Regions from separate parts of the Streptomyces sp. NPDC005925 genome, predicted to be linked through region 3. Evidence: riboswitches for the same ligand, from Rfam matches in the RefSeq annotation. Region 3 holds a riboswitch; each other region holds the start of a gene.

Region 1 (4,204 bases), on a different contig from region 3:
CCGGACGAGGTCGAGCTCCTCTTCGTCCACACCCTGCTGCAGAGCCCCACGGCCTCGCTGTGCCTGGGCCCGTTCACCGGAGGCACGTCATGAGCGACATCGAGGACAAGTTCCCGCGCGCCCTGTGGGTCCGGCTGATCATCTACATCGCCGTGGGGCACGTCTTCGCGGCCTTCGTGTGGCTGCTGTTCGAGGTCGGCGCGCAGTAGGGCGCGGAGCGCGGCGCCGGCCTCGGGGCGTACGTCAGTCCAGCAGGCGTTCGCGCAGCCGCTCGCGGATCTCGGGGGTGACGCCGAGCCCGTTCTCGAGGTAGGCCGGGACGCCGCCCCAGGTGTCCTGGATCGTGTCGAAGGCCGCCGCGAGGTACTCGGCGCGCGCGTCGAACAGGGGGTCGAGCAGCTCCATGACCTCGGGGGAGTAGGCCGAGGCGGACGTGGCGCTGCGGCGCACCTTGTAGCGGCGGTGCTTGGCGTTCGACTTCAGGTAGTCCTCGGCTATCGCGTCCCGCTCGACGCCCAGGGCGAGCAGGGTCACGGCTATGGACAGGCCCGCGCGGTCCTTTCCGGCCGCGCAGTGCATCAGCGCGGGGAGGCTGTCCTCGGCGAGCGAGTGCAGCACCCGCGAGTGCTCCGCGGTGCGCTCCGTGATGACCGTCCGGTACGAGTCGATCATCCGGGCGGCGCCCCTGCCGTCCGAGAGGACCGCGCGCAGCTGCTCGAGGTCGCCGTCCCGCACCATCTTCCAGAACTCGGCGCCGTCGGCCGGGTCGCTCAGCGGCAGGTTCACATTGCGGACGCCCGGCAGCGCGACGTCCGGGCCCTCCAGCTTCTGGTCGGCCGCGTTGCGGAAGTCGAAGATCGTGTGCAGGCCGAGGGAGGCGAGGAAGGCGGCGTCGTCCTCTGTCGCGTGCGCGAGGTGACCGCTGCGGAACAGCACGCCGTACCGCACCCGGCGGCCGTCCACGGTCGGCAATCCGCCGACGTCACGGAAGTTGCGCACTCCGGCCAGCTCGGGCTCGGTCGACGGGACCTGCTGCGTCACGTGGACTCCTCACACTCGGCCCCGCCGGCGCGGCTCACCGACGGGCACACGCCGACGATACGACACGCCTGCCGGACAATATGAGAGGGACGTAGTGACTCAACTTGCGCTGTAACAAATGAAATCGGACATAGTTTTTGATCGGTAGCCTATCCACCTCTATGAGTCATTGGTCCGAATTGGTCGTTTGTGCGTAACGTGCCCCGATAGTAAGGGGGATGGGGTGTGGGGCGTGAGCAGCGTCATAATCGTGACGATCCGCTGTCGCCATGTTCACGTAATTCAACCGCGTTACCTGGGGATTGAAGAAGCGCGAAAGATCCTGTTCCACGCTCGGTGACGGGCATAACCCTGATCGCCCGCACAAAAGCGCGTTCGCGGACAAACCCAGGCTTGTTTCTCAGCCATCCGGTCGCTTACGTTCGCCACCGATCCGGACGGACGCCTAATCCTGCCGCCGTCCGGAAGCCCGCACACACTTCGACCCGTGTACGGCAGGAGCGGGGGACCCACAGGTACAACCGCCTGTTCCGGTCTCCGGACACAGGCTCGGGGTGAAGCCGCGCACACCGCGGCCGGGCATCTCCAGTCCGAACCCGACAGCTCACCTCGTAGGCGCCGGAGAGGAATTCGCCATGCCCGCGAAGGGTAAGCACCGCCGTACGAAGTCACCGCGTTTCACCCGGTCCATCGCCGTCGCCGGAACCGGCGGCGCCGCACTTGCCATTCCGCTTCTCGGGGCCACCGGCGCTCACGCCGCCCCCGCGCAGCAGGTTTCCGAAAAGGCCGTCCAGTCCCTTCCGGAGGCGCAGCACAAGCCCGCCGGCAAGGACACCGCGAAGAACTCCGCCCCGCGCGTCTACACGGTGAAGGGCGGCGACTTCCTGTCGAAGATCGCCGACGAGCAGAACGTCAGCGGCGGCTGGAAGAAGCTGTACCGGGACAACCGCGCCACCATCGGCGACGACCCGTCGCTGATCCACCCCGGCCTCAAGCTCGCCATCGGCAAGAAGGCCGCGACGAGCACGGCCGAGCCGTCGGCGAAGTCCTCGTCGGCCTTGAAGTCGTCGAAGTCGTCGAAGTCCGCGAAGACCGCCGCGCCCTCGTCGGGCCGGAGCACGACGCCCGCCGCGCAGCCCTCCGGCTCCGGCTTCGTGCTGCCCGTGTCCGGCGCCGGCGTCGGCACCGCCTACAAGGTCCCCGGCGGCATGTGGTCCAGCGGCTACCACACCGGCGTCGACTTCGTCGTCCCGACCGGCACCGCCCTGAAGTCCGTCGGCGCGGGCACCGTCGTCTCCGCGGGCTGGGGCGGCGCGTACGGCAATCAGGTCGTCATCAAGCTCGGCGACGGCCACTACGCCCAGTACGCCCACCTGTCCTCGCTGTCCGTCTCGGCCGGCCAGACCGTGACCGCAGGCCAGCAGGTCGGTCTCTCCGGCACGACCGGCAACTCCACCGGACCGCACCTGCACTTCGAGATCCGCACCACGCCGGACTACGGCTCGGACGTGGACCCGATGGCGTACCTGCGCTCGCACGGCGCCTCCGGCGCCTGACACCACTTGGCGCACCGGCCCGTACGGCACCCGGCGCGACCACTCGCCTGACACGCAGCCGAAGGCCGGACTCCCGATCCCCGGGGTCCGGCCTTCGGCGTACCCGGGCGGCCGCGCCCGCGGCGCGGCTCCTCGCCCATTCCCGCGCTCGTTCCCGGGTCGACGAACACTCGAGGTGGCTCATCTCACCGCCCGTCACCCCTTTCCTACGCTCGCGTAAGCCTCATGCGAAGGTGAATCATGGGCCGACGTGGCAGACGATTCGAAGAATGACAGCAGATCAGTGATCGGGTCGTACGTGGCGGTGGGGGACAGCTTCACCGAGGGCGTGGGCGACCCGGGCCCCGACGGGTCGTTCGTCGGCTGGGCGGACAGGTTCGCGGTACTGCTCGCGGACCGGCGGCCCGAGGGCGACTTCCGGTACACCAACCTCGCCGTGCGCGGCAAACTGCTCGACCAGATCGTTGCGGACCAGCTTCCCCGAACGGCGCGACTCGCCCCGGACCTCGTCTCGTTCTGTGCCGGCGGCAACGACATCCTGCGGCCCGGCACCGACCCCGACGAGGTGGCCGAGAGGTTCGAGAGGGCCGTCGCCGCTCTGACGGCCGCAGCGGGCACCGTGATGGTGACGACCGGCTTCGACACCCGGACCATGCCCGTGCTGAAGCACCTGCGCGGGAAGATCGCCACCTACAACGGCCATGTGCGTGCCGTCGCCGACCGGTACGGCTGTCCCGTGCTCGACCTGTGGTCCCTCAAGACCCTCCAGGACCGCAGGGCGTGGGACGCCGACCGGCTGCACCTCTCCCCGGAGGGGCACACGCGCGTGGCGCTCCGCGCGGGTCAGGTCCTCGGCCTGGAGGTCCCCGCCGACCCCGACCAGCCCTGGCCGCCGCTGCCGTCGCGCGGCACGTTCGAGGTGCGGCGCGACGACGTGCAGTGGGCGCGCGAGTACCTGGTGCCGTGGATCGGGCGCCGGCTGCGCGGCGAGTCCTCGGGGGACCATGTGACCGCCAAGGGCGCGCTGTCGCCGGACGACATCAGGATGCGCATCGCCGCCGTCGCCTGAGGCGCCAGGAGCGGAAGCAGCGGCGGGGAGGCTGGGCGGCGGGGAGCAGTGCCCCGCCGCCACCAACTCCGCGCGGGTGAGGCCCCGTTCGCGGGCCAGGGCCGCGTCGGCCGGCTCCCGGGCCCGGGCCGGTGACAGCGCGCCCGGGTAGGACGTCAGCTGCACGGCGAGCCCGTCGAGGAGCGCGGTCAGACGCAGCGCCGCGTCGGCGGGCCCGGCGCGGCGGAACTCACCCGCCGTCACACCCTCCGCGACGACCCCGGCGATCGCCGCCTTCCCCTGCCGGTCGAGGCCGCCCGGTCAGACCCTGCGGCACGGGCTCGCGCAGCGCCGCCGCCCACCCCTCGATCCACAGCCGCCACCCGTCGGCGCGTACCACCGCACCGCGTCCCGCAGCCGGCGCAGCGCCGTCGTACGGCGCCCGAGCAATCCGCGCAGCCGGGCGAGGTCGTCCTGGGCGGCATGTGCGAAGGCGGCGGCGACCAGCTTGTCCCTGGAGGAGGAGTGGTACAGCACGAGCGCGTTGCTCACCCCTGGT
Region 2 (4,204 bases), on a different contig from region 3:
TCCTGGCCGAAACCGGCCGGGCTCGCGCTGGCCGTGGGTGCCGTGACGGCCCCGGCCAGCAGTGTGGCGGTGACGAGCGCACCCGCCGAACCCAAGACGGTCACCCGCCGGTTCAGTTTTCTCTTCCTCAAGTGGGTCTCCCGTACATTCTTGCGATTGGGTACGGGGATCCTCGCGGCTGTGCGATCTCCGGGAACAGGGGTCAAGGGACTTCTTTGCCAATCCGATAAACGGAACGAAAGGTCCGTTCGTCGGAAAGCCACCCGAGGCAGCGGGTGTTCCGCAGGCCGGACCCGCCGCGTCCGAGGCCGAGGCCAACGTTCCGGTGCCGAAGCTCCCCAGCACTCACAGGCAGTCCGTGCCCGTCAGAGCCCACGTCGACCTTCCGGTGCCGAAGGTGCCCGGTCCCATGCCCTCGGCCGAAGTCGCTGCCGAGATGACGTCCAAGTCCTCCGGCCCCGCGGGAGGGAAAGCGCCGCTGCACCGCTGCCAGAATCCTGGGCCGCGCCCCGGCAGTGCCTGGGGCCCGCCGCCCGACGACAACCGGCACGGATGGGCGGGAGGCCGGACCGGGGGTGGCCGCCGACTGCCCCGAAGGTCCTTTGTCCGGCCGATCCTCCCGCGATCCTCTCAGCGGTGAGGGGATCTCACACGGCCAGGAGGCGACGGGCAAAGGCAGCCGCGGTCGCGACGACGCGGGCTCGCACACGGGGTGACGTTCGCTCACCGGTGGCGGGCCTTCGTTGTTCTTCGCCCCGACGCGCCCATGCTGCGGAATGATCACCCTGTGACACGTCGAGTACTGGGCAGGGGACCGGCCGCGATCGAGCCTCCCGGGGAGGTGACAGGGGCGCGTCTGCTGCCCGCGGAGAGACTTTCCGGGCCGGACAGGGCAGTGGAGGCTGCGGAGGGCGAGCGGCTGCCGCAGGAGGGCCCGCGGCGGCCCGGCCGGCGACCCTTGGGCCCGGGGGGAACTCTTCGGGTCGCCGCGGATTCGTGATGCGCGTGGCCAGCGAGCTGCTCGGCTCGTTGGCCACTGCCGCCGGTGCCGTTGCGCCAGCGCTCGCCGGCGCAGGGGCGGACGACGCCGGCACCAAGGGTCCGGCCAACCTCGGGTTCGCGCCGGACCCGGCGACGCCGACGACGCCGAGCCATGGCGGCAGGTGCGGCTTGGCCCGGTGCGGAGGGTAGGCCCCCGGCGCTGCCCCCGCCGCGGTTGCCGGTGGTGCCCCGGCCCCGCGCCGCGGGTGCTGGACGGCGGGCGACGCACCGCCCGGGTCACCCTTCCGCCGCAGTCCGGCGGTTGCCGCGCCCCCGGGTGACGGGACTCCGGCGGGTCGGACCGCACGTAGGGCCGGGGGTGAAACGGGCCGAACGGCGTACCCCCTGTCGGCGTAGACGCGCGTCCTTTTCCGGGCCCGGCGCAGTTGCGCGCCGGCGTGGGGCGTGCGGGCGCCGAGCGGTGCTCCGCCGCTGGTCCGGGGCTCGTCGAGGTAATGGACGAAGGACTCCGAGACCCCTCTGTCCACCCGAATGGGCGAAGGGTGATCAACGCCACAAAGCCCTGCGCATGGGGATATTCATACTGCCGACGGTCAAGATCCTTCACTGACGACAAGCCCCCGCCACCGCGGCGGGGCGGTCCGGGCGGACGCCGAATCCTGCCGCCGCCCGGATGCCCGGTCGACAGAAGAGGATGGATCGGCAGGAGTGGAGGACCCGAGCACGACGGGCCGCCGGACCGGCACGACAGCCGTTCCGAGCAGCCCTTGGGGTGAAGCCGCAGCAGCGGCCGGGCTACTTCGCCAGCCCGAATCCGACAGGTCATCCTTCACAGGCGGCTGACGAAGGGTTGCGCATGACCGCGCTCAATCGTGTCCCGTCTCTCCTGGTCCGGGCCGGTACGGCCTCGGCCCTCACCCTCTCCGTCGTGATCGGTTCCCTCGTGATCCCGGGCGCCGGCTCCGAGGCGGTCGCCGCCTCCTCGGCCCACAAGGCGCTCCGGATCGCCGCTTCCAAGAAGGGCGCCCCCTACCGCTGGGGCGCCACGGGCCCGCACAGGTTCGACTGCTCGGGGCTCACGCTGTACGCGTACCGGAAGGCCGGCAAGAAACTTCCGCGTACGGCGGCCCAGCAGTACAACCGGACCCGGCACATCTCCGCGAGCAGTCGCAAGGCCGGTGACCTGGTGTTCTTCCACTCCGGCCGCTACATCTACCACGTCGGCATCTACGCCGGCGGGAACAGGATCTGGCACGCCCCGAAATCCGGGGCGGTGGTGCGGCTGGAAAGGATCTGGAGCCGCGGAGCCTGGTACGGGCGCGTGCGCTGACCACACGCGGGCGGCGGCACCGACGTGCCGTCGCCCCCGCACCGGGGCTGTCCTACGGCTCCTGCTGTCCCGCCGCCGCCACCGCTCCGGCCGGCGGGGCCGTGCCGTGCCACGGCAGCTCGATGGAGACCGTCTTGCCGCCCTCGCGCGTGGGTCTGACGCGCAGCCTGCCGCCGCACTCCGCCGCCAGCCACCGGATGATCCTCATACCGCGCCCGTTGTCCTGCTGGACGGCCGCGGGCAGCCGCTTCGGGAACCGCGGGTGGCTGTCGGTCACTCCGACGCGCAGGCGTTCGTCGCGGTGCAGGGCGACGTCCACCGTGAAGGTGGGTGACGTGCCCAAAGTGTGCTGGACCGCGTTGGTGGCGAGCTCGGACACGATGAGCCGGATCGTCTCGGACTCGTCCGTGCCCGCCGGCAGTCCCCATTCCGCCAGTGTGTCCACCACGAAGGAACGGGACGCGGACACCGAGGCGGGATCGCTTGCCAAAGTGACGGATGCTTCCAGATGGTCTGCCATGGCGCTCTCGTCCCTTTCCCAGGGGACCTTGGTCCGGCATGAAGCGGACGGTTGGAGTACGGTCCCGGACTGGTGCTTCCTCGCCACACTGCCATCATCACCACGGCAAGGGCGGCGATCCATCAACATCTGCATATATCTGTCGCTCGATGCGGTGAACTCTGCGACGCGAGAACGTATTTGGGCGACTCGTAAGGAGTAAGGAGAAGCCCATGAAGCACGGGCCCGCGGTGCGCCGCCGCAAACTGGGCGCCGAACTGCGTGCGCTGCGCACCTCGGTGGGCCTCACGAGTGGGGAAGCGGCCGGGCTGGTGGGATGGCACCAGTCGAAGGTGAGCCGGATCGAGACCGGCACGAGCGGCGTGAAACCGGCCGACGTGAGACTGCTTCTGGACGCCTACGGCGTGGCGGACGACCAGCTCCGGGAGTTATTGCTCGTCCTCGCGGGCGCGCACGACGGCAACGGACGCAACCACTGGTGGCATGCCTATCGCGGTGAACTGCCGCCCACCTACCGGGACTTCATCAGTCTGGAGTCCCAGGCGAGCGCGATGCGCACCCTGGAGACCTCGGTGGTGCCGGGACTGCTGCAGACCCCGGAGTACGCCAGAGCGGTGACCTGCGCCGCGGTCGAAGGCCTGTCCGAGGAACGGCTGGACGCGCTGGTGGAGGTGCGGCTGGCCCGGCAGGACGTGCTGCGCGCGAAACCCCCGCTGACGTTGAGCGCGGTACTGGACGAGGCCGTACTGCGCCGGGAAGTGGGCGGGCCCGGGGTGATGTCGCGGCAGTTGGAGAGGCTGACGGAGGCGGCGATTATGCCGCACGTACGACTGCAAGTACTGCCGTTTGCCGCCGGAGCCCACATCGGGGTCACGGGATCTTTCGTTATTTTCTCATTTTCGCGCACATCTGATCTGGATGTCGTCGTTCTCGACCACTTGACGAGTAGCCTCCATCTCGAACGGAAAGAAGACTTAGAGGCCTACGCAGAGGCCTTCGACTCCCTGCTGGCTCACGCTCTCTCACCCGAGGAATCATTGGAATTCATCGCCGGTATGACCGGTGACACGTAAGGAGGCACCATGACCGCACTGCCTCGGAACGTCCCTTCCAGCAACGACCTGCACGACGTGCACTGGCTGCGCAGCAGCTACAGCACCGGAGCGAACAACTGCGTCGAGGCGGCCCGTCCACGCTCCGGTCCCTGGACCGGGCTGCTGGCCGTCCGCGACTCCAAGGAACCGGCCGGACCCGCGCTGCTCTTCTCCCCGGAGAGCTGGGCGGCGTTCACGGTCGCGTTCCGGTGAGCCGCCGGGCACCCCGGCGCGACTGACCGGTCACCCCGGACGACA
Region 3 (4,204 bases):
GGCGGCGATGGCGTTCATCCTGCTGTTCGCCGGCTTCGAAACCACCGTCAACCTCATCGGCAACGGCACCTACGCCCTGCTCACCCACCCCGGCCAGCGTGCCCGCCTCCAGGACTCCCTGGCCGCCGGCGAACGCGGCCTGCTGGCCACCGGCGTCGAGGAACTCCTGCGCTACGACGGCCCGGTGGAGCTGGCCACCTGGCGGTTCGCCACCGAGCCGCTCACCGTCGGCGGCCGGGACATCGCGCCCGGCGACCCCGTCCTCGTCGTCCTGGCCGCCGCCGACCGGGACCCGGCACGGTTCGCGAACCCGGACGTCCTCGACCTCGGCCGCACGGACAACCAGCACCTCGGATACGGGCACGGCATCCACTACTGCCTCGGCGCCCCGCTCGCCCGCCTGGAGGGGCAGACCGCGCTCGCCACACTCCTCACCCGGCTGCCCGACCTGCGACTCGCCGCGGACCCGGCCGAGTTGCGGTGGCGCGGCGGCCTCATCATGCGCGGACTGCGCACCCTCCCGGTCGCGTTCACACCGGAGGCCTGACACGCCGTAGGGACGGAGCCGTCCCTTTACACCACGCACATGACTGCCCGTCAGCAATGTGATCTTCACGTGATCTGCGCGGCATGAACTTGTGACTGCTGTTCGAATACCTATACGTTCCGCATCAGCGTGGCCCCGAGTCACACCCGCCGCGCCGTTCACCGCTGTCTCGCGAAAGGTCCGCGCATGCTCTCCGGGAACGGTCGTCACCGTCGCCCCCGCCAGGCTCCGGCACTCCTTGTCGCGGCCGGGGTGACCGGCTCCGCCATCGCCATCCCGCTGCTCGGTGCCACCAGCGCCGGCGCGGCCGAAGGCGCCACGTGGGACAGGGTCGCCGAGTGCGAGACCGGCGGCTCCTGGAGCCAGAACACCGGCAACGGGTACTACGGCGGGCTGCAGTTGACCCAGGAGGACTGGGAGGCGTACGGCGGCCTCGAGTTCGCGGCCAGCGCCGACCGGGCGAGCCGTTCGCAGCAGATAGCCGTCGCCGAGAACCTGCTCGACGACAAGGGCGCCGACGCCTGGCCGACCTGTGGACTGCTCGCCGGCCTCGGCGGCGACACCGGCGACGCCGGTGTGGACACGGGTGTGTCCGAGTCGCCCGGCACGGACGGCATCCCGGGCGACACCTCCGACGGCACCTCGGACGAGCCGGGTGCGTCCCTGCCCACCTCGTCCGACGGGTCCGCCACCGACTCCCCGGACTCGGCGGACTCCGCCGCCGAAGCCGGTGACACCGGTGACTCCGGCGGACCGGACGAGGCCGGCGCGAGCCCCGCCCCCGGAGGATCCGCCGACACCACCCAACAGGACGACTCGGACAAGTCGGGGCAGAGTGGCGCCGCTTCGGCGGACCCGGAAACCGGCGGGACCGGCACGGGCCGTCACCGCGGCACCGGCGCGGACGAGGCCGGGGGAAGTGTCGGAGACGGCCGCGAGGACGGCTCCTCGGGCCGCCACGCCTCGCGCGACGCGGACGCCGCCCGTGACGCCGTCGACGGCACCTACACCGTCCGTACCGGAGACAACCTCTGGGTCATCGCCGACTCCCTCGACCTCCAGGGCGGATGGCACGGCCTCTACGCCGCGAACCGTGAGACGGTCGGCGACGACCCCGATCTGATCCTTCCCGGTCAGAAGCTTGCGGTACAGGGCGAATCGGTCGAAAAGTAGCGGGAGTTCACGTCATAGTTCGCTGCGTATTGTCCGATTCAGAGGCGATGAGAGATAGGTCTCAGAGGCCCTGATCCTCTTTGAAATCCGGGCGGGCGCGTGTCTACGGTCAGGACCGCTCGCCACTGGCGGGCCCCGGCCACCGCAACGCCGAATCCTGCCAGTGGCGGCCCGGGAACAGTCGTCGCGTCAAGCGCCGTAGGCAGGAGCGGGGGACCCAAGGTAAGTGCCGGAACCGGCTGTTGAGCCGGCCCCGGCTTGGGGTGGAGCCGCGCGCACCGCAGTGTGCCGCGGCCGGGCAACTCAACCGGCCCGAACCCGACAGCTCACCTCGCAGGCGTCGGTGAGGGGATCAACCATGCTGCTTTCCGGCACGGGCAAGCACCGTCGTCCGACCGCATTCCGGCGCTCCACCCGCGCCATGGCCGTAGCCGGCGTCGCCGGCGCCGCCGTCGCAGGGCCGCTGATGGCCTCCGGCACCGCCTCCGCCGCCACCGCCTCCGAGTGGGACGCCGTCGCCCAGTGCGAGTCCGGCGGCGACTGGTCCATCAACACCGGTAACGGCTACTACGGCGGCCTGCAGTTCTCCGCCTCCACCTGGGCCGGCTACGGCGGCACGCAGTACGCCTCGTCCGCCGACCAGGCCAGCAAGGCGCAGCAGATCGAGATCGCCGAGAAGGTCCTCGCGGCTCAGGGCAAGGGCGCCTGGCCGGTCTGCGGCACCGGCCTGTCGAGCGCCTCGCCCGGCGGCGGCTCCGACTCCGGTTCCGGTTCCGCGGCGGGCTCCGGCTCCGGCCAGAGCACGGGCGGCGGCGACACCGCCACCACCGACCGCTCCGCCGAGCAGCCCGCCACCCGCTCCCAGGAGCGCCCGGCCCAGAAGAAGACCGTCACCACGCCGACCGGCAAGAAGGTCAAGAAGGGCGACGGCGAGTACAAGGTCGTCAAGGGCGACAGCCTCAGCTCCATCGCCGACGAGCACCACGTCAAGGGCGGCTGGGCGAAGCTGTTCAAGCTGAACAAGGACATCGTCCAGGAGGCCGACCTCATCTACCCCGGTCAGCGGCTGCACCTGAAGTGAGCCACGGCCCGGACTGAACCCGGCCGCCGGAATCTGAACCCCGTCGCCCGCGCGTACGTATCTCTGTTCAGGGGCCCTGTTGCCCCTCGCGGGCCCGCGCGCGGCCCGGCCACCCCCGTCCCCACGGGCTCCCCGCCCCGGTGCGTCCTTCCCCCGTACGCACCGGGGCGGGGTCATGCGTACCGCCGCACATGGGGTCACGCGAGGCGATACGGGCCGGACGGCACATGCACAGGGCGCCGCCCCGCCCGTTCCCCCGGTCTTCATCCGCCACCCCCTTTGTTCCGACGGTGAACAATGGGTACCGTCTGACTGTCCACGGGACGGCCGGTCGGCTGGCCGACGGCCCGGGGACGGTTAGGCTCTAGTCGCACGGCACGTCAAGGCCGCCAAGGCCCGCGTGCCCCGCACTTCCAGCGTCACATCCGAAGAAGGAGATGCTCGTGCCGTCCATCGACGTCGTCGTAGCCCGGGAAATCCTGGACTCCCGAGGCAACCCCACGGTCGAGGTCGAGGTCGGCCTCGACGACGGCAGCACGGGTCGTGCCGCCGTCCCGTCCGGAGCGTCGACGGGCGCCTTCGAGGCCATCGAGCTCCGTGACGGTGACCCGAACCGCTACCACGGCAAGGGTGTCGAGAAGGCCGTCCTCGCCGTCATCGAGCAGATCGGCCCGGAGCTGGTCGGCTACGACGCCACCGAGCAGCGCCTGATCGACCAGGCGATGTTCGACCTGGACGCCACCGACAACAAGGGCTCTCTCGGCGCCAACGCCATCCTCGGCGTCTCCCTCGCCGTCGCCCACGCCGCGTCCGAGGCGTCCGACCTCCCCCTCTTCCGCTACCTGGGCGGCCCGAACGCGCACCTGCTGCCGGTGCCCATGATGAACATCCTGAACGGCGGCTCGCACGCCGACTCCAACGTGGACATCCAGGAGTTCATGATCGCGCCGATCGGCGCCGAGTCCTTCTCCGAGGCGCTGCGCTGGGGCACCGAGGTGTACCACACCCTCAAGAAGGTACTGAAGAGCAAGGGCCTGGCCACCGGCCTCGGCGACGAGGGCGGCTTCGCCCCCAACCTCGGCTCCAACCGCGAGGCCCTCGACCTCATCCTCGAGGCCGTCAACGAGGCCGGGTACACGCCGGGCGAGCAGATCGCCCTCGCCCTCGACGTCGCCGCGTCCGAGTTCTACAAGGACGGCGTCTACACCTTCGAGGGCAAGGAGCGCTCGGCCGCCGACATGACCGAGTACTACGCCGAGCTCGTCGAGGCGTACCCGCTCGTCTCCATCGAGGACCCGCTGTTCGAGGACGACTGGGAGGGCTGGAAGACCATCACCGACCGGCTCGGTGACAAGGTCCAGCTCGTCGGCGACGACCTGTTCGTCACCAACCCGGAGCGCCTG
Region 4 (4,204 bases), on a different contig from region 3:
ACCGGCTACCCCGCCACGGCCTTCCCCGCCACGGCCTTCCCCGCCACGGCCTTGACCGCCACGGCCTGGTCCGTCCCCGCCCAGAACCGGTCAGCCCGAGCCGGTCGGCCAGAACCGGTCGGCCAGAACCGGTCGGCCCGAGCCGGTCGGCCCGAGCCGGTCGCGCCGAACCGGTCAGCCCGGTATCGGGCGGTCAGTCCGGATGGTGAGAGGTGAGAACCGGGCAGCCCCAACCGGGTAGTCGGGGCCGGGCGGTCGGGGCCGGGCACCCGCAACCGGGCAGTCGGCACAGGGAGGTCGACACCGGGCAGTCGGCACCGGGCGGTCGGGGCCAGGCAGTCGGAACTGGGCGGTCCGGTCCGGGCGGTCTGGTCTCGATTCGGGCCGGTCACGTCGCGAAACGGGCGGCGCGGTGACCGGCGGCGCTCAGAAACGGCTGGCCGGGGTCACAACGGGGTCAGAAACAGGACCGGAAACGGCGGGTGGGAATCCGTGGTGGGGCCACGGCGTCCGGGTCCGTATTCTCGGGTCATGCCCGCACCCCTCGCGTACTCACTCATCGCCACAGACCTGGACGGAACGCTTCTGCGTGGTGACGACACCCTCTCCGACCGCTCCCACGCCGCGCTCGCGCGGGCGGCGGAGGCCGGCGCCCGGCACCTCGTCGTGACCGGACGTCCGGCACCCCGGGTGCGGCCGCTGCTGGTCGACCTCGGCGGTACGGGGCTCGCGGTGTGCGGGCAGGGCGCGCAGGTCTACGACGCCGCCGAGGACCGCCTGCTGTGGTCGGTCACCCTGGACCGGGAACTGGCCGTGACGGCGCTCGGCAAGGTCGAGGCCGAGGTGGGCGAGGTGTTCGTGGCCGTCGACCAGGACGGCGTGGACGGGCTCACGCTGATCGAGCCGGGTTACCTGATGCCGCACCCGACCCTGCCGGCGGTGCGGGTGCGGCGGCGCGCCGACCTGTGGGGGGCGCCGATCAGCAAGGTGCTGCTGCGCCATCCGGGCCTGTCCGACGACGAGTTGGCGGCGGCGGCGCGCGGAGTGATCGGCTCCCTGGCGACAGTGACCGTGTCGGGTCCGGGAACCGTGGAGCTCCAGCCGTGCGGCATCACCAAGGCGACCGGTCTGGCGCTGGCCGCCGAGTACCTGGGCCTGCGTCCCGAGCGGACGATCGCCTTCGGGGACATGCCCAACGACATCCCGATGTTCGACTGGGCCGCGCACGGCGTCGCCATGGCCAACGCGCACCCCGAACTGAGGGCGGTCGCGGACGAGGTCACCCTGTCGAACGAGGACGACGGCGTGGCCGCCGTCCTCGAGCGGCTGTTCCCCGCGGTCCCGGGGCCGGCCGGAGCGGTACCGGGGCCCCGGCCGGCGTGGGAACCGCGGTGGGTACCGAGACCCCGGCCGGCCCGCTGAGCCACCCGGAGAACGGGCCTCAGTGCGCGCCGGACGGGCCTCGGGCCGCGCCGGACGGGCCTCAGTACGCGCCGAAGACGTTGTCGATCGACCCGTACCGCTGGGCGGCGTAGTTGCAGGCGGCGGTGATGTTCGCGACCGGGTCGTACGGATCGGACGACGTGCCGGGCACGTGGTACTCCTGGAAGGTCGGGTCGATGACCTGGAGCAGGCCCTTGGAGGGCGTGCCGGCGGCGGCGTTGGAGTCCCAGTTGTTGATGGCGTCCGGGTTGCCGGAGGACTCCCGCATGATGTTGCGCTGGATGCCGTCGTAGGAGCCGGGGATGCCGTTCTCCGCCATGACGGCGAGGGACTCGCGGATCCAGCCGTCGAGGTTGTCCGGGTACGACGCCGAGCTGGCCGCCGAGGGCGGGGCGGCGGGCGTGGCTGCGGACGCGGTGCCCGCGCCGATCAGCGGGAACGCGAGCACGGCGGCACCGGTGCCGGCGACGGCGAGCTTGCGGGCGAGGGTGAATGCAGGCATGACGAATTCCTCTCCTACGCCTGCGGGGTGAGCTGTCGGGTTCGGGCGGGAGGTGCCCGGCCGGGCCCTGGCGGGCACGGCTTCACCCCGAGCCGTTCCGGTCTGGTGACCGGCCCGGCGACTTACCTGGGTCCCCCGCTCCTGCCGTGCGAGTGGCTCGTCGTTGGTGGGTGCGGGCGGTGGCAGGATTCGGCGTCCGCCCGACTGGCCCGGAACGTATGCGAGGGCACATGTCGGGAACAAGTGACGGGATCACATAACGTCCTGTTTGACCTTGGTGTGGTGCGTATGAGGCACTTGATCCTTTGTATCCGCCCAGGCTCAACTCGGGTGCGCGGGGCGGGACGTGGGGGTTCGGGGAGTGAGGTGCCGCATGCGGGGGATGCGTGACTCAACTCACGGTCGTTCAGCGCGAGGGGCATTTGGAGCTAAGGGGAATTGCGATGTCAAGTAAGGCAAATCGGGCATGGGTTCGGGAGGTCGTGCCGAGGGGTCGGGTGGGGGGCGATCCGCGCCGGGGCGGCTGGTCGTATGCCCCATTGGCGACCCTGATGTTCGATGTGAACTGATACGCATTACTTGATGGCGTTTTTTCCGATTCACTCTGAGTCGCACATGTCGGTCATGTCGTCGCCGGTCGAATGATCGAAAATCAGCGAGCTGCGGTCCGATGCCGGGTGGCCTGGACGGGTGGGCGCTGGCCGTGATCGAAACGTGACCGGATACGCTGACGCGGGTGAGGGCGCCGACCTATCGACAAACAGGCAATCGCCAGTAGGCACCAGCAGACAGGAGACCTTCGTGACCGTCGTGGGGCCGTTCGGGCTGAGCGTGCGGGACCAGGCTCTGGAAGCCGATGTCCAGGCCGGTTTGACGGCTGTCGAAGAAGGGTTGCTCGAGGCAACCAAGAGTGAGGTGCCCTTCATCACCGAGGCCGCCCAGCACCTGGTGCGGGCGGGCGGCAAGCGTTTCCGTCCGCTGCTCGTGATGCTGTCTTCGCAGTTCGGGGACCCGTACGCGCCGGGCATCGTGCCGTCGGCCGTCGTCGTCGAGCTGACCCATCTCGCCACGCTGTACCACGACGACGTCATGGACGAGGCCGACGTGCGGCGCGGCGTGCCCAGCGCGAACACCCGCTGGGGCAACTCGGTGGCCGTCCTGACCGGCGACTTCCTGTTCGCCCGCGCCTCACAGATCCTCGCCGACCTCGGGCCCGAGGCGGTCCGCGTGCAGGCCCTCGCGTTCGAGCGGCTGGTCACCGGGCAGATCCTGGAGACCGCCGGCCCGCAGGACGGTCGAGACCCGGTCGAGCACTACTTGGACGTGCTCGGAGGCAAGACGGGCTCCCTGGTGGCCGTCTCGTGCCGGTTCGGCGCGATGATGTCCGGCGCCGACGAGCGGGTCGTGGACGTCCTCACGCAGTACGGAGAGCGGCTCGGCGTCGCCTTCCAGCTCGCCGACGACGTGCTCGACATCGCGTCCGAGTCGACCGACTCCGGCAAGACCCCGGGCACCGATCTGCGCGAGGGCATCGCGACGCTTCCGGTGCTCCGGCTGCGGGAGCGCGCGGAGCGGCTGGGCCTGGCCGAGGACCTGGAGCTGTGCGAGCTGCTGGCCTCCGACCTGAGCGACGACACGCGCCACCAGCGGGCCCTGCGGGCGTTGCGTACGCACCCGGCGCTGGAGCAGGCCCGGCGCGACACCGTCCGGTACACGGAGGAGGCGCGCGCGGCGCTGGCCCCGCTGCGGGAGTGCGACGCGAAGACGGCGCTGATGCAGCTGTGCGACGCGGTGGTGCACCGGGCGGGCTGACCGCCGCCGCCCCGGCCCCGCACAGGGCGGGCCGACCCACCGAGCCCGTCGGCCCCAGCCCTGTGGACCCGTCGCCCGTGGACCAATCACCGTCCGCGCCGCCGAGGACCCCGACCCCGACCCGTACCCCTACTGGTCGGGGGAGCCCCGGGCCCGTCGTGTCATACCCCAGGCGTACGCGGAGTTGGGTCCCTGGGCTGACGCAACTCGGCGGTGGATTTGGTCAGATGGAGTCACGGACAACACCACGACTCACCGACCGGGTGAGAATGGCGGCCCGGGATGGGACCGACGCGAGTACCGTCGATCGCACGACACGTGCTCGACGCGTACGTGAAACGCGCGGACACGAGACGGACAGCCGCCGCCGACGACGGAGGTAAGGCACACATGGCACCGTACGCATCCGACGACATCAACGCCGCGGGGGCCGACGAGGCCGACGAC

The links. Region 3 has a riboswitch for cyclic di-AMP ahead of ABZ354_RS08200 (transglycosylase family protein). Riboswitches for the same ligand answer to the same signal wherever they lie in the genome.
Region 1: it holds a riboswitch for cyclic di-AMP, as region 3 does, so the genes downstream of both, ABZ354_RS18455 (LysM peptidoglycan-binding domain-containing M23 family metallopeptidase) here and ABZ354_RS08200 (transglycosylase family protein) in region 3, are expected to answer to the same signal.
Region 2: it holds a riboswitch for cyclic di-AMP, as region 3 does, so the genes downstream of both, ABZ354_RS16970 (C40 family peptidase) here and ABZ354_RS08200 (transglycosylase family protein) in region 3, are expected to answer to the same signal.
Region 4: it holds a riboswitch for cyclic di-AMP, as region 3 does, so the genes downstream of both, ABZ354_RS26430 (transglycosylase SLT domain-containing protein) here and ABZ354_RS08200 (transglycosylase family protein) in region 3, are expected to answer to the same signal.

The regions. Positions count from the first base shown of each region.
Region 1 covers NZ_JBEXVL010000014.1:92,040-96,243, forward strand. Annotated here, with positions in the region: gene ABZ354_RS18440 (XRE family transcriptional regulator) at 1-93, shown strand, start outside; gene ABZ354_RS18445 (DUF6126 family protein) at 90-209, shown strand; gene ABZ354_RS18450 (tyrosine-protein phosphatase) at 244-1,041, opposite strand; cyclic di-AMP (ydaO/yuaA leader) riboswitch at 1,508-1,672, shown strand; gene ABZ354_RS18455 (LysM peptidoglycan-binding domain-containing M23 family metallopeptidase) at 1,677-2,597, shown strand; gene ABZ354_RS18460 (SGNH/GDSL hydrolase family protein) at 2,881-3,666, shown strand; partial or broken gene ABZ354_RS18465 (TetR family transcriptional regulator C-terminal domain-containing protein) at 3,730-4,204, opposite strand, start outside.
Region 2 covers NZ_JBEXVL010000012.1:110,574-114,777, reverse strand. Annotated here, with positions in the region: gene ABZ354_RS16975 (alpha/beta hydrolase) at 1-131, opposite strand, end outside; cyclic di-AMP (ydaO/yuaA leader) riboswitch at 1,643-1,855, shown strand; gene ABZ354_RS16970 (C40 family peptidase) at 1,859-2,332, shown strand; gene ABZ354_RS16965 (ATP-binding protein) at 2,385-2,852, opposite strand; gene ABZ354_RS16960 (helix-turn-helix transcriptional regulator) at 3,065-3,925, shown strand; gene ABZ354_RS16955 (DUF397 domain-containing protein) at 3,935-4,159, shown strand.
Region 3 covers NZ_JBEXVL010000004.1:291,717-295,920, forward strand. Annotated here, with positions in the region: gene ABZ354_RS08190 (cytochrome P450) at 1-547, shown strand, start outside; gene ABZ354_RS08195 (transglycosylase family protein) at 734-1,720, shown strand; cyclic di-AMP (ydaO/yuaA leader) riboswitch at 1,905-2,075, shown strand; gene ABZ354_RS08200 (transglycosylase family protein) at 2,079-2,801, shown strand; gene eno (phosphopyruvate hydratase) at 3,245-4,204, shown strand, end outside.
Region 4 covers NZ_JBEXVL010000036.1:13,346-17,549, reverse strand. Annotated here, with positions in the region: gene ABZ354_RS26435 (HAD family hydrolase) at 532-1,422, shown strand; gene ABZ354_RS26430 (transglycosylase SLT domain-containing protein) at 1,484-1,945, opposite strand; cyclic di-AMP (ydaO/yuaA leader) riboswitch at 1,950-2,113, opposite strand; gene ABZ354_RS26425 (polyprenyl synthetase family protein) at 2,747-3,757, shown strand; gene ABZ354_RS26420 (DUF2092 domain-containing protein) at 4,148-4,204, shown strand, end outside.